One region of the Paenibacillus sp. SSG-1 genome, then DNA from elsewhere that is predicted to be linked to it. Evidence: riboswitches for the same ligand, from Rfam matches in the RefSeq annotation. Region 1 holds a riboswitch; the other holds the start of a gene.

Region 1 (5,962 bases):
ATCGAAGAGCCCGGCCTGCGCTGCACGCCGCTGTTCGACGACCACCTGGAGCTGGTGCTTCCCCGCAATCACAGGCTGTGCGGCCAGGATAATGTGAGCATGGACATGCTACACGGCCTGCCGATGATTATTTTCTCAACCGGAACGTGGTACCGGAAATTGACCGACGAATTGTTCCACCGGGCCGGCGTCGTGCCGGACATTCGGATGGAAATGGATTCATTTGAAGCGATCGTCCGGCTTCTGCCCGCCTGCAGGGCGGCGGCACTGCTGCCCAAGTCGTATTTGCGCAGTCAGCTGCTGGACGACAACGACCTGGCGATTCTTCATATTCCCGATCTGCAGGAAACGCGGCGCACCACCTCGCTTGTCTACTCCGAAAACGGGGGGCTGAGCGCCGGGGCACGCCGCTGGATCGAAGAAACGAAAAAGATTTTCGGCCGCACCCGGGATGAATGACGCGGTGCCGGCAAATGACGAGCCGTCAAGACGGGATTCCCCGCTCCTGACGGCTCGTATCATGTTACAGGCTATTTCTGCCCCATGGGCCTGGAAGCCGCCGGCTCCGCCTTAACCTCAAGGCCCAGCTTGCGGGCGACAAGTCCCGTGGTGCTGGCCTGCAGCAGAATCGTCAGCATGATCGCCATGAACGTCACGGCCGAGATAACATCAGCGTGGGCTACGCCCATGCCAGCGATCATGCCCGAAAGGGCGGCGGGAATGACCCCGGTCTCCCGGACCCACATCATGAACAGCAGCTCGCGCCAGGACCATTTGACCTTGCGGTCGGGCAGGGCGCAGAGCAGAATCGTGATGGGCCGGGCGATGACCATCAGCACCAGGACCGCCGCCAGGCTTGGCCAGAAGTAATCGCCAAGCACCCGGAAGTTGACCTGGCTGCCGAGCAGGATGAAAATCAGCATCCGCATCATGACGCTCGTATTGTCCGCAAACGATGTGGTCTCCTCCAGCTTATCGTCCATTGACAGCCCGAACGTATCCGCGTTCCCCCAGATCAGCCCGGCCACAAAGGTCGCCATAAATCCGCTGACATGAATCAGGTCCCCTATTAAATAAGAAGAAAGTGCGACGACGATCATCGTGATCGTCGTGTAGTCTTTCAGGACGCCAAGCCGGAAATGGGCAACGAGATACGTAAGAATCATAGATACGACGGCGCCGACGAGAATGCCGCCGACGGCGGTTTTTACGAAATCCCAGGCCATCGTCCCGATATGTAAAGAACCGCTGCCCGTCACCGCGGCCAGCAGCGCAAAGGTCAGAATCGAACCTGTGGCGTCGTTGAAGGCAGACTCGCTCTCCACCGTCTCCCGGACCCTTTCCTTGATCTTTACCTGCTTGAACACAGGAATGATCGAAGCGGGGTCAGTCGAGGCAATGACGGCGGCGGCCAGGAAGGCAAAAAGCCAGTCCAGCCCGAACAGGTAATGCACGGCAGCTCCGACGATCAAGGTCGTGACGATGACGCCGGGAACGCTCAGCATGGAAAGTGTGATCCATACCTTCCGCAGCCCGCTCAGCTTCAGGTTCCGGCCGCCGTCAAACAGAATGAGCGCCGAGCCGACGGAGAGGATCAGCTGGTTGATCAGCGAGCTGCTTGCCTCGTTGATCAGATGCAGCCCCTGCCCAAGCAGCATGCCTGCCACGATAAACACAGCAACGTCCGGAAGCCTGAGCCAGGAGGCCAGTCTTCCGGACAGCATGCCGACAGCAATGATAAACAGCAGCAGTATTAAGATATGATGAATGATTTCGGTCATCGGGGATTCCATGTCTGTCTCACTTCCGGATTTACGATTTGACGTTCACCGCTTCGCTCTCGAAGCGGTCGATATTGCTGTTGGAGCCAATGATGACCATGATGTCGCCCGCATGCAGCTGGTCCATCGCCGTCGGCGCGACGATGACTCCCTCGGTACGATGGAGCGCAACAATGCTGCATCCGTACCGGGCTCTCGTATTGACTTCGCTCAGCGTCTTCCCGTTCAGGCATTGCGGTACGGTCATCTCCACGATGCTGTAATCTTTGGACAGCTCGATGTAATCCAGCAAATTCGGCGTCACGAGCTGGTGCGCCACCCGGATGCCCATGTCCCGCTCCGGAAAGATGACCCGGTCCACGCCCAGCTTGGACAAGGCTTTGCCGTGCAGCATGGAGATGGCCTTCGCCACTACGGTCTGAACGCCGAGTTCCTTCAGCAGGATTGCGGCCAGGATGCTCATCTGGATATCGTCCCCGATTGCTACGATCCCGCAGTCAAAATTGCGGATTCCCAGCGATTTGAGAACCTCCTCATCGGTTGCATCCGCCACCACGGCGTGGGTCAGATGCTCGCTCATATCATTGACCACTTCTTCATTGATGTCTACCCCAAGCACTTCATAACCCAGATCCATAAGCTCCATGGCCAAGCTTGAGCCGAACCTCCCTAAACCGATCACGACAAACTGCTGTGTTTTCATTTCTTTCCAGATGCTCCTTATCCTTTAATGTTGGTTCTATATATGGTTCTTATAACAATATTGAAACTTTGAATCACCCAAATTCCTTACCCGATAATGATCTTACCTTCGGGATGGCGGTACAGCTCCTTGCCCTTCTTCGGACCAAGCGCGTAGGCGAAGGTCAGCGGCCCAAGACGGCCGGCAAACATCGTCAGGCAGATCAGGATTTTCCCGATCAAGGACAAATGCGGCGTCAGCCCGAGCGATAACCCTACGGTGCCGAAAGCCGAAGTCGTCTCGTACAAGATCATTAAAAAGCTGCTGTCTTCTGTCGTAGACAGAACCATGGATACGCCGACCACCAGGAACAAGGCCAGGAAGGTAATGGTCAGCGCTTTGAAAATCCGCTCCTGGGCCAAACGGTAGCGATACAGGACGATATCGTCCCGGCCGCGGATCATCGCGATCACCGCACCGACAAGAATGGTGAACGTCGTGGTCTTGATCCCGCCCCCGGTAGAACCCGGCGAAGCGCCGATAAACATCAGAATGATCGTGAAAAATTGCGATGCCTGGCGCATATCTGCCAAGTTCAGCGTGTTCGCCCCAGCCGTCCGCGGCGTGACCGACTGGAACAGGGAGGCGAGAATTTTGCCGCCCCAATTCAGCGAACCGAGCGTCTTGGGATTCGTGAATTCAAAGATAAAGATGACAACTGCTCCGACCACAATCAGGGCACCGGTCATGGACAGCACCACTTTGGTGTGGAGCGACAGTTTCCGGTGTACCTGGTAATCCACCAGATCGGACATGACGATAAAGCCGATGCCGCCGGATACGATCAGAAACATCACCACAAAATTGACGAGCGGGTCGTATACAAATCCCGTCAGGCTGTTAAAATGGCCGAACAGGTCAAATCCCGCATTATTGAACATGGACACGCCATGAAATATTCCAAAATAGATCGCTTTTCCAAGAGGCATATCGAACGACCACCGGATGGCGAGCAACAACGCTCCGCAGCCTTCGATACTCAACGAAAAAAATATCACTTTCCGAATCAGGCGGACGATGCCTTCCATCGTGTTCTGATTCATCGCTTCCTGCAGCAGGAGCCGGTCCCGGAGCGAAATCCGGCGCTTGAACACCAGAGCGATCAGCGTGGCCATCGTCATAAAACCGAGCCCGCCGATCTGGATCAGCAGCATGATGACGACTTGACCGAACGTGCTGAAATACAGCCCCGTATCTTTGACAACCAAACCGGTCACGCAGGTCGCCGAGGTTGCCGTAAACAAGGCATCCATAAAATTCAGCGGCTTACCCGTCGTGTTCGAAATCGGCAAGGTGAGCAGTATGGCTCCGATCAAAATAATGGCCGCAAAACCGAGCGTTAATACTTGCGGAGGGGCCAGCCGGAACCACTTCCATTTCCCAATCAATACATTCACCTCTTTAAAAAAGTCAAAAGAAAAAAAGCATCGGAAATCCAATGCCTTTCGGTTTGGCTCCTGCATGCACGACGCCTACGAGGTTAGCTGACGGATTCGGGCATGCACAGGTTGCCCTATTCGCGGACTAAACCGTCCCAACGAAATTCACCCCAAAAAATTGGTTCCCCCGTTTTCACTTGGAAATTCGGCGTTCTTATTCATTTGCATCAAAATTATAATCTTTATTGTAGGACTTCACAAAGGCCTTTTTCTGATGAATTGGATGGAAAACAGCCTGATTCGCAATGCAGGTGGACACGGCCTGCGGTTATCTTCTCTTTTCGATGGCTTTCCTTGATTTTCATCGTTTTTTCACCACTATTTTCAGGGTATACTGGTTTTGGGCGAATCTTCTATGTTATGTTTACCGTACTGTATTGGGGGGAATGGTATCTTTATCACATTCAAGGGGGGATTTCATGGACCGGTTAAACCAGCCGCTGGAAATCAGGGCCAATTATAAATGGCTGGGCATTTTGGGGGTCATCGGCCTTATTTTATTCTTTTTTGTACAAGTGTTTCCGCAGACGAGCTCGGAGACGCTAGAGGGGCAAACGACCAAGGTCATCAGCAAATCGGAGGCGGAAGCAGCCGCCAAAGCGTTTGCCTCGGACCGGTTGAATATTCAAACAGGCATTGCCGCCGAACCGCTCGTCACGTACCAGTCGGAATCGGACCTTTACGGTTATTTATCCAGAGAGAAGCTTCTTAACGAATATAACAAGAAATACGAACCGAAGTATCCTTATGACGTGTTCCGGGTCCGGCTGCCCGAGTCGAGCGATCAGGGATATGTCAATGTAGACGTACATATGAACACGGGCAAGGTAGTCGGGTTCTCTATCACGCCTCCGTACTCCAAGTATGCTGCCGCGATGGCTGAATCGAACGAAACTATGCGCAAGCAGAAACTGAGAATTGTGGAAGGGAACATGACGCTGGAGGATAAAGAGGAAATCGCCTCGTCCTGGCTGCAGAAGCTGGGCTATAACACCGGCTCCCTGAAAGTATCGAGCGGCAAGGATGAGCCCGGATTGATCTATACCGACTCCTCCTCGCACATCGGGGAATCGCAGCTGGAATTCAAGTTTGCCTTTGAGGATGGGGAGCTTCACTCCTTCCTCCCTGGATTTTCGGTCCCATCCGCTCATACGGCTTATGTAGAGAAGCAGACCAAAAGCGCCACGATGCTGACCATGCTGGGATACGGACTGTTTACGATCGTGCTCGGCATTCTCGCCATCATTTACAGTGCACTGACGAGGCGGTACACCTCCTTTGCACGCGGGCTGTTTTTGTCCTTGTTTTATTTTGTTGTCTCATTGCTGACGACTTATAACATGCTGCCAGTGCTGGAAGCGGAAGGCTTCTCCCAGTTCGGGATCATCGCGGCCATGGTCGTTCAGGTGATCCTGAGCATAGCGATGACGGTGCTCCTGTATTTCTCCCTGGTCGGCGGGGACGGACTATGGCGCAAAGCCGGTTACAACGCCTGGGCCCGCGCCAAAGAGCCTGGATATGGGCGTTACGTGCTCCACAGCATGTTCACCGGGTATTTGTGGGCGTTTATCCTGATGGGGGCGCAGTCGGTGATCTATCTCGTCCTGGACCGGACGATCCACAGCTGGTCCACGACGGACGCCTCGCAGTCCCCGTATAACATGCTGTATCCGTGGATGCTGCCGATCATGGCCTGGATGGCCGGCATCTCCGAGGAAGCCGTGTACCGCCTGTTCGGCATACCGATGCTGAAGAAAATCGTAAGAAACACATTTGTCGCCTGCGTCATTCCGACGCTGATTTGGGCCTTCGGCCATACGCTGTACCCGATCTACCCGATATACACTCGTCCGATCGAGCTCCTGTTCATCGGTCTCCTGTTCAGCTTGATCTTCCTGCGTCACGGCTACATCGCGGTCATGTTCGCCCACGTCGTGTTCGACAGCATCCTGATGAGCTTCAGCTTGTTCAGCATGGGGGATCTGACGAACATTTTGGCG
Region 2 (5,962 bases), 2.8 Mb from region 1:
GCGTAACGCTTGATGACCCTTCCTTTGGAATCGACCAGGAACTTGGTAAAGTTCCACTTGACCGCTTTCGATCCGAGCACGCCCGGCGCTTCCCTGGTCAGGTATTGGAACAGTGGGTGGGCGTTGCTGCCCTTGACGTCGATCTTCTCAAACATCGGGAACGTGACCCCGTAATTCATCTGGCAGAATTCGCCGATCTCCTCGCTGGTACCCGGCTCCTGATTGGCAAACTGGTTGCTCGGAAAGCCGAGAATTTGAAAATGATGGTCACGGAACTCGTCGTACAGCTCCTGCAGCCCGCGAAACTGCGGCGTAAATCCGCATTTGCTGGCCGTGTTCACGATCAGCAGCACGTCACCCTCATATTCCTTTAACGATACCTCTTTGCCGCGCAGCGTGTTCACTTGAAAATCATAGACGCTCACTGCCATCCTCCTCCTTTTGTGCTTCAATGAATGATCATCCAGCCGAAACATTTACCAATCACACAATTTAATTTTAAACGATTGAACTGGAAAGTCAATGCGGGTATTCCTGCGAGCCAGTGTCCCCGATTGTCCTGGTTTCCATAAATGCGCCAAATCGGGAGCATGAAAGAGGTAGAAGTCAAAAAGCCAAAATGTAAGCGCTAATAAGAGCCTGAATGTTCCAAAATTCGCGGTTCATGATTTTTAGACTGCCTTTACAGCTTGGAAGGAGCGGGTGTATGATTCAGAGCGTATTCAATACAGTTTCCATTACTAATCGCTGAGTTTCCGCAAAAAAGCGCGGAAATCGGGGGAACCAAACGCGTGCCATGGAGCAGCGAACCGGTGTGAGAGTCGGGGGTCTGCTGCCAGCCGCAGGGGTGAATCCCGGCTACGGATGCCATGGATCCGGCCGGGTAGAGCGACTCTCACCGCTCGAATCCGTCAGCTAACCTCGTAAGCGTCGTTTGAGAGAGGAATGATGAAACTTGCGACCCGAATAAACTTTCGGATCACAGGGGGATCAGCTGGCCTCTGTGTTTTTTTTACCCTTTTTTAGCTTACTGGAACAAAAGAGAGCATTCATCACAATCACATACACTTATCAATAACGCTTAATTTCGGCCGGAAACGGCCGGGAGCGGGGGAACCACAGCGGCCGCCTGGAATGGAAGCCGCCGGGGTGAATCTTTCCGGTACGGTAAGTACCGGAAGGTAGGGCGACTCTCACGCCCGAATCCGACAGCTAACCTCGTCAGCGTAACGGGAGAGGCAGCACTTGTCGTGCGCATTTTGAATAAAGGACGATCCTTCATAGTTCGTCTAAATTCAAGAAGCCGCGGGAAAGGTCCTTCTTTCCCTGCGGCTTCTTTTGCGTATTCGCGGCTGCCGCATAGGAGGAGCCTTTGAAATGGACAACGTCGTCATCGTGACCGCGCCGAACGAGGCGGGACGCAATTTTATCAAGCTGCTGATGTATTGGAAGAGGCCCTTTGCCGTTCTGACCAACAGTGCCCGGGAGGAACGCCTCTTGAGAAAAATGGGGGTGCAGCGGATCATCCGGTTGAATACGAATCACGCGGAGGATTGGGTGGTGCCCGAAATAGAGGTCGGCAAAATCTTTCTGTTTGAAAGCAGCCTCAACCTGACCTGCCGCTATTTGCAAATCTGCCGTCCCTGGACGTCGGAACCGGTATATGTCATTACGCAGAGGGGCAACTCACCCGGCATTTACCGGGGGCTTGGTGCCGATCACATCATTTATACCTTAAACGGCGAAGTCGGATTTTTACTGAAATAAAGATGATTCTAACCATGCAAAGGAGAGACCGGAAACGATGATGGATGTATATATGATACTTGCGCTCGCTGCAACTTTTGGCGTGTTCTTGTTATTTCTTCATTGGTGCGGCCGAGTGGTGGAAGAAGGGGGCAAAGACCAATGATTGTCGTTGGGGCATTCGCCGTGCTTGTCTTTATCTATTTGGTTTACGCCTTGATCCATCCGGAAAAATTTTGACGGGGAATTTTAAATCTGTAAGCCTCAAGGGGCCAAAGCAGAACATGCTCGTAAGAGGGGGAAGCCAGCCTTGGATATTTTGCAAATTTGTATCGTCATTTTCGTGCTCCTGCTGCTCGTGAAGCCGGTAGGCACTTACGTATATCATATGTTCTCCAATGAACCGAACCGGACGGACCGGATTTTCGGCGGCGTGGAAAGAGTTCTATACCGGATCATCGGGCTGAAGCAGCGGGGCAGCATGAATTGGAAAAAGTACGCGCTCAGCATGATCGCAACCAATATCTTTCTGGTAGCGATCAGCTATATATTGCTGCGAACGATGGGCGCCCTTCCGGGCAACCCGAACGGCATCGGCAATATGGAGGCGAGCCTGTCCTTCAACACGGTCATCAGCTTTATGACGAACACGAACCTCCAGCATTACAGCGGAGAGAGCGGCATGTCTTATTTTGGCCAAATGATCGTCATCACGATGATGATGTTTACCTCGGCAGCCTCGGGCCTGGCTATCGCGATTGCTTTTATGCGCGGCATCACCCGCAGGGGTGAAGGGCTCGGGAACTTCTTCGAGGATTTTATCAAGGCGCATGTCCGTCTGTTCGTGCCGCTTGCCCTCATCGTAACCCTGGTGCTGGTCGGGCTCAAAGTGCCGCAGACGCTGGAGCCGATGCGGGCCGTGCAAACGCTGGGAGGCGGCGTGCAGCAGATTCCGCTGGGTCCTGTGGCCTCACTGGAATCGATCAAGCACCTCGGAACGAACGGGGGAGGTTTCTTCGGTGTCAACTCGGCCCATCCGTTCGAGAACCCAAGCCCGCTGACCAACGTAATCGAAATTCTCAGCATGTGGACGATTTCGGCGTCACTGCCTTACACGTTCGGACGGTTCGCCCGGAACAAGAAGCAGGGCTGGATGATTTTCAGCGTCATGATGACGCTGTTCGTAGCGTTCCTGTGCCTGACGTATTTCTCGGAAAAAGCCGGCAACCCGCTGATCAACCAATTGGGAATCAACAGCACGGCCGGCAGCATGGAAGGCAAGGAGGTGCGCTTTGGCATCGCGCAGTCCGCGTTGTTCACAACCGTCACCACCGCCGCCACGACGGGGTCGGTCAACAACATGCATGATACGCTGACGCCGCTGGGAGGGCTTGCGCCCTTGGCCGAAATGATGCTGAACGTCGTGTTCGGCGGCAAGGGGGTCGGTTTCGTCAATATGATCATGTATGCAATCCTCGGCGTATTTATCTGCGGCCTGATGGTTGGCCGGACGCCGGAATTTCTGGGCCGGAAGATCGAAGCCCGGGAGATGAAGCTGATCGCGGTGGCGATTCTGATGCATCCCTTCATTATTCTTGCGCCGACGGCGATTTCGTTTATGACGCACCTGGGAACCGACGCCTTCTCCAATCCTTCGTATCACAGCTTGAGCCAGTCGCTCTATGAGTTCACCTCCTCGGCGGCGAATAACGGCTCCGGGTTCGAGGGATTGGCAGACAATACCGTATTCTGGAACGTCAGCACCGGTCTGGTGATGCTCCTCGGCCGATATATTTCGATTATTGCGCTGCTCGCCGTTGCAGGTTCGCTGGCGGTGAAGCAGAAGGTCGCCGAGACTCAGGGCACCTTCCGGACCGACAACAAGCTGTTCGCCGGCATTTTGACCGGAACCGTGCTGCTGATCGGAGCGCTGACGTTCCTTCCGGTCCTCGTTTTGGGGCCGGTCGCCGAATTTTTAACACTTAACTAAAGAGGTGGAGCAAGTCATGAGCGGACAACGCAAAAGTATGCTGTCTGGCGGTATTGCCAAACAGGCGCTGAAAGACAGCTTTATGAAACTGAACCCGGCCGTAATGATGAAAAATCCGGTTATGTTCGTTGTGGAGGTCGGCACCTTCGTGGTGCTGCTGATGGTTCTTTTTCCCTCTTATTTTCACACCGAGGGACGGATAGGGTTTAATCTGACCGTGTTTCTGATATTGCTCTTCACCGTCCTGTTCGCGAATTTCGCGGAGGCGCTGGCGGAAGGCCGGGGCAAGGCCCAGGCCGATACGCTCAAGAAGAGCAAAAAAGACACGACGGCGAACAAAATCGTGGGCGGCGAGATCAAGGTCGTCAGTTCGGCCGAGCTGCGCAAAGGCGATGTCGTCATCGTCTCCCAGGGAGAGATGATCCCGGGTGACGGGGAAGTCATCGAAGGCCTTGCATCGGTGGACGAATCGGCGATTACCGGCGAATCGGCACCGGTGATCAAAGAAGCCGGCGGCGATTTCAGCTCGGTCACCGGGGGAACCCGCGTCGTCAGCGACCAGATCAAGGTGATGATCAAAAGCGATCCGGGCGAATCGTTCCTGGACCGGATGATATCCCTGGTCGAAGGGGCGGCGCGCCAGAAAACACCTAACGAAATTGCTCTTAACACGCTGCTTACAACACTAACGTTGATATTTCTGATTGTGGTCGTCACGTTAGCGCCAATTGCCAAGCATTTCGGCATTTCGCTGGATATCCCGGTGCTGATCTCCCTGCTCGTGTGCCTCATTCCGACGACGATCGGCGGGCTGCTGTCCGCCATCGGCATCGCGGGCATGGACCGGGTTACGCAGTTCAACGTGCTGGCCATGTCGGGGAAAGCCGTCGAGGCATCCGGCGACATCAACACGATCATTTTGGATAAAACGGGTACGATTACCTTCGGTAACCGGATGGCGAGCCAGTTCATTCCGGTGGGGGACGCGGATTATGCGGAAACCGCCTATTGGGCGGCCGTCAGCTCGGTTAAAGACGAGACGCCGGAAGGCCGCTCCGTGCTGGAACTGGTGAAGAAGCAGTCGATAGAGGTTCATCCGGAGGCGGCCGCCGCTGGAGAGTTTATCGAATTCAAGGCGGAGACGCGGATGAGCGGCATCGACCTGGTGGATGGGCGGCATGTCCGTAAAGGGGCGGTGGACGCGGTGAAGCGATGGGTGCAGGCCCAAGGCGGAAGTATTCCGGCGGATCTGGATATGGAATCCGATAAAATCGCGTCGGAAGGCGGTACGCCGCTGGCTGTCGCTGTGGACAGCCGTATTTACGGGTTGATTCACCTAAAGGATACGGTCAAACCCGGCATGAAGGAACGCTTTGACCAGCTCCGGCAGATGGGGATCAAGACGATCATGTGTACCGGCGACAACCCGCTGACTGCGGCTACGATCGCCCGGGAGGCGGGCGTCGATGACTTTATCGCCGAGAGCAAGCCGGAGGACAAAATCGCGGTCATCCGCCGCGAGCAGGCCGAAGGGAAGCTGGTCGCCATGACCGGCGACGGCACGAACGACGCGCCGGCGCTGGCTCAGGCCGACGTCGGGCTCGCGATGAACAGCGGCACGGCGGCCGCGAAGGAAGCGGCCAACATGGTCGACCTCGATTCCGATCCGACGAAGATCATCGAGGTCGTGGCCATCGGCAAGCAGCTGCTGATGACCCGCGGCGCGCTTACCACGTTCAGCATCGCGAATGACGTGGCCAAATATTTTGCCATCATTCCCGCCATGTTCATGGCCGCCATCCCGGAAATGAACGTGCTCAACGTCATGAAGCTCGGCTCGCCGCTTTCGGCGATCTTAAGCGCCCTGATTTTCAATGCGGTCATTATCCCGCTGCTCATCCCGCTGGCGATGAAAGGGGTGGCCTACAAGCCGATAAGCTCGTCGCGCCTGCTCAGCCGCAACCTGCTGATCTTTGGTCTTGGCGGCGTGATTGCGCCTTTTATCGGCATCAAGCTGATTGATCTGGTGGTTCATTTGTGGATTTAAATAGAACGAACTAAAGAAATGGATAAGCGATAGATTATGAAAAAGGGATGATACGATATGAAAACGACGGTGACGACGGCGGTCGGCGAAGAAAAGTGGAACGGTTCCTTGTGGGGTGTCGCACTGCGCACGAGTCTGGTGCTGATCGTCCTATGCGGGATTGCGTATCCGCTGGTGAG

The links. A riboswitch is a leader RNA that binds a small molecule or an ion and turns the genes downstream of it on or off. The one in region 1 is predicted to bind cyclic di-AMP.
Region 2: it holds a riboswitch for cyclic di-AMP, as region 1 does, so the genes downstream of both, BCV73_RS33790 (hypothetical protein) here and BCV73_RS21330 (TrkH family potassium uptake protein) in region 1, are expected to answer to the same signal.

Annotation. Positions count from the first base shown of each region.
Region 1 covers NZ_MBRK01000001.1:4,594,705-4,600,666, forward strand. The annotation lists gene BCV73_RS21315 (LysR family transcriptional regulator) at 1-459, shown strand, start outside; gene BCV73_RS21320 (cation:proton antiporter) at 531-1,781, opposite strand; gene BCV73_RS21325 (potassium channel family protein) at 1,813-2,484, opposite strand; gene BCV73_RS21330 (TrkH family potassium uptake protein) at 2,571-3,911, opposite strand; cyclic di-AMP (ydaO/yuaA leader) riboswitch at 3,979-4,123, opposite strand; gene BCV73_RS21335 (CPBP family intramembrane glutamic endopeptidase) at 4,382-5,962, shown strand, end outside.
Region 2 covers NZ_MBRK01000001.1:7,365,814-7,371,775, forward strand. The annotation lists gene BCV73_RS33785 (glutathione peroxidase) at 1-425, opposite strand, end outside; cyclic di-AMP (ydaO/yuaA leader) riboswitch at 736-946, shown strand; cyclic di-AMP (ydaO/yuaA leader) riboswitch at 1,069-1,241, shown strand; gene BCV73_RS33790 (hypothetical protein) at 1,378-1,767, shown strand; gene kdpF (K(+)-transporting ATPase subunit F) at 1,909-1,986, shown strand; gene kdpA (potassium-transporting ATPase subunit KdpA) at 2,057-3,736, shown strand; gene kdpB (potassium-transporting ATPase subunit KdpB) at 3,753-5,783, shown strand; gene kdpC (potassium-transporting ATPase subunit KdpC) at 5,841-5,962, shown strand, end outside.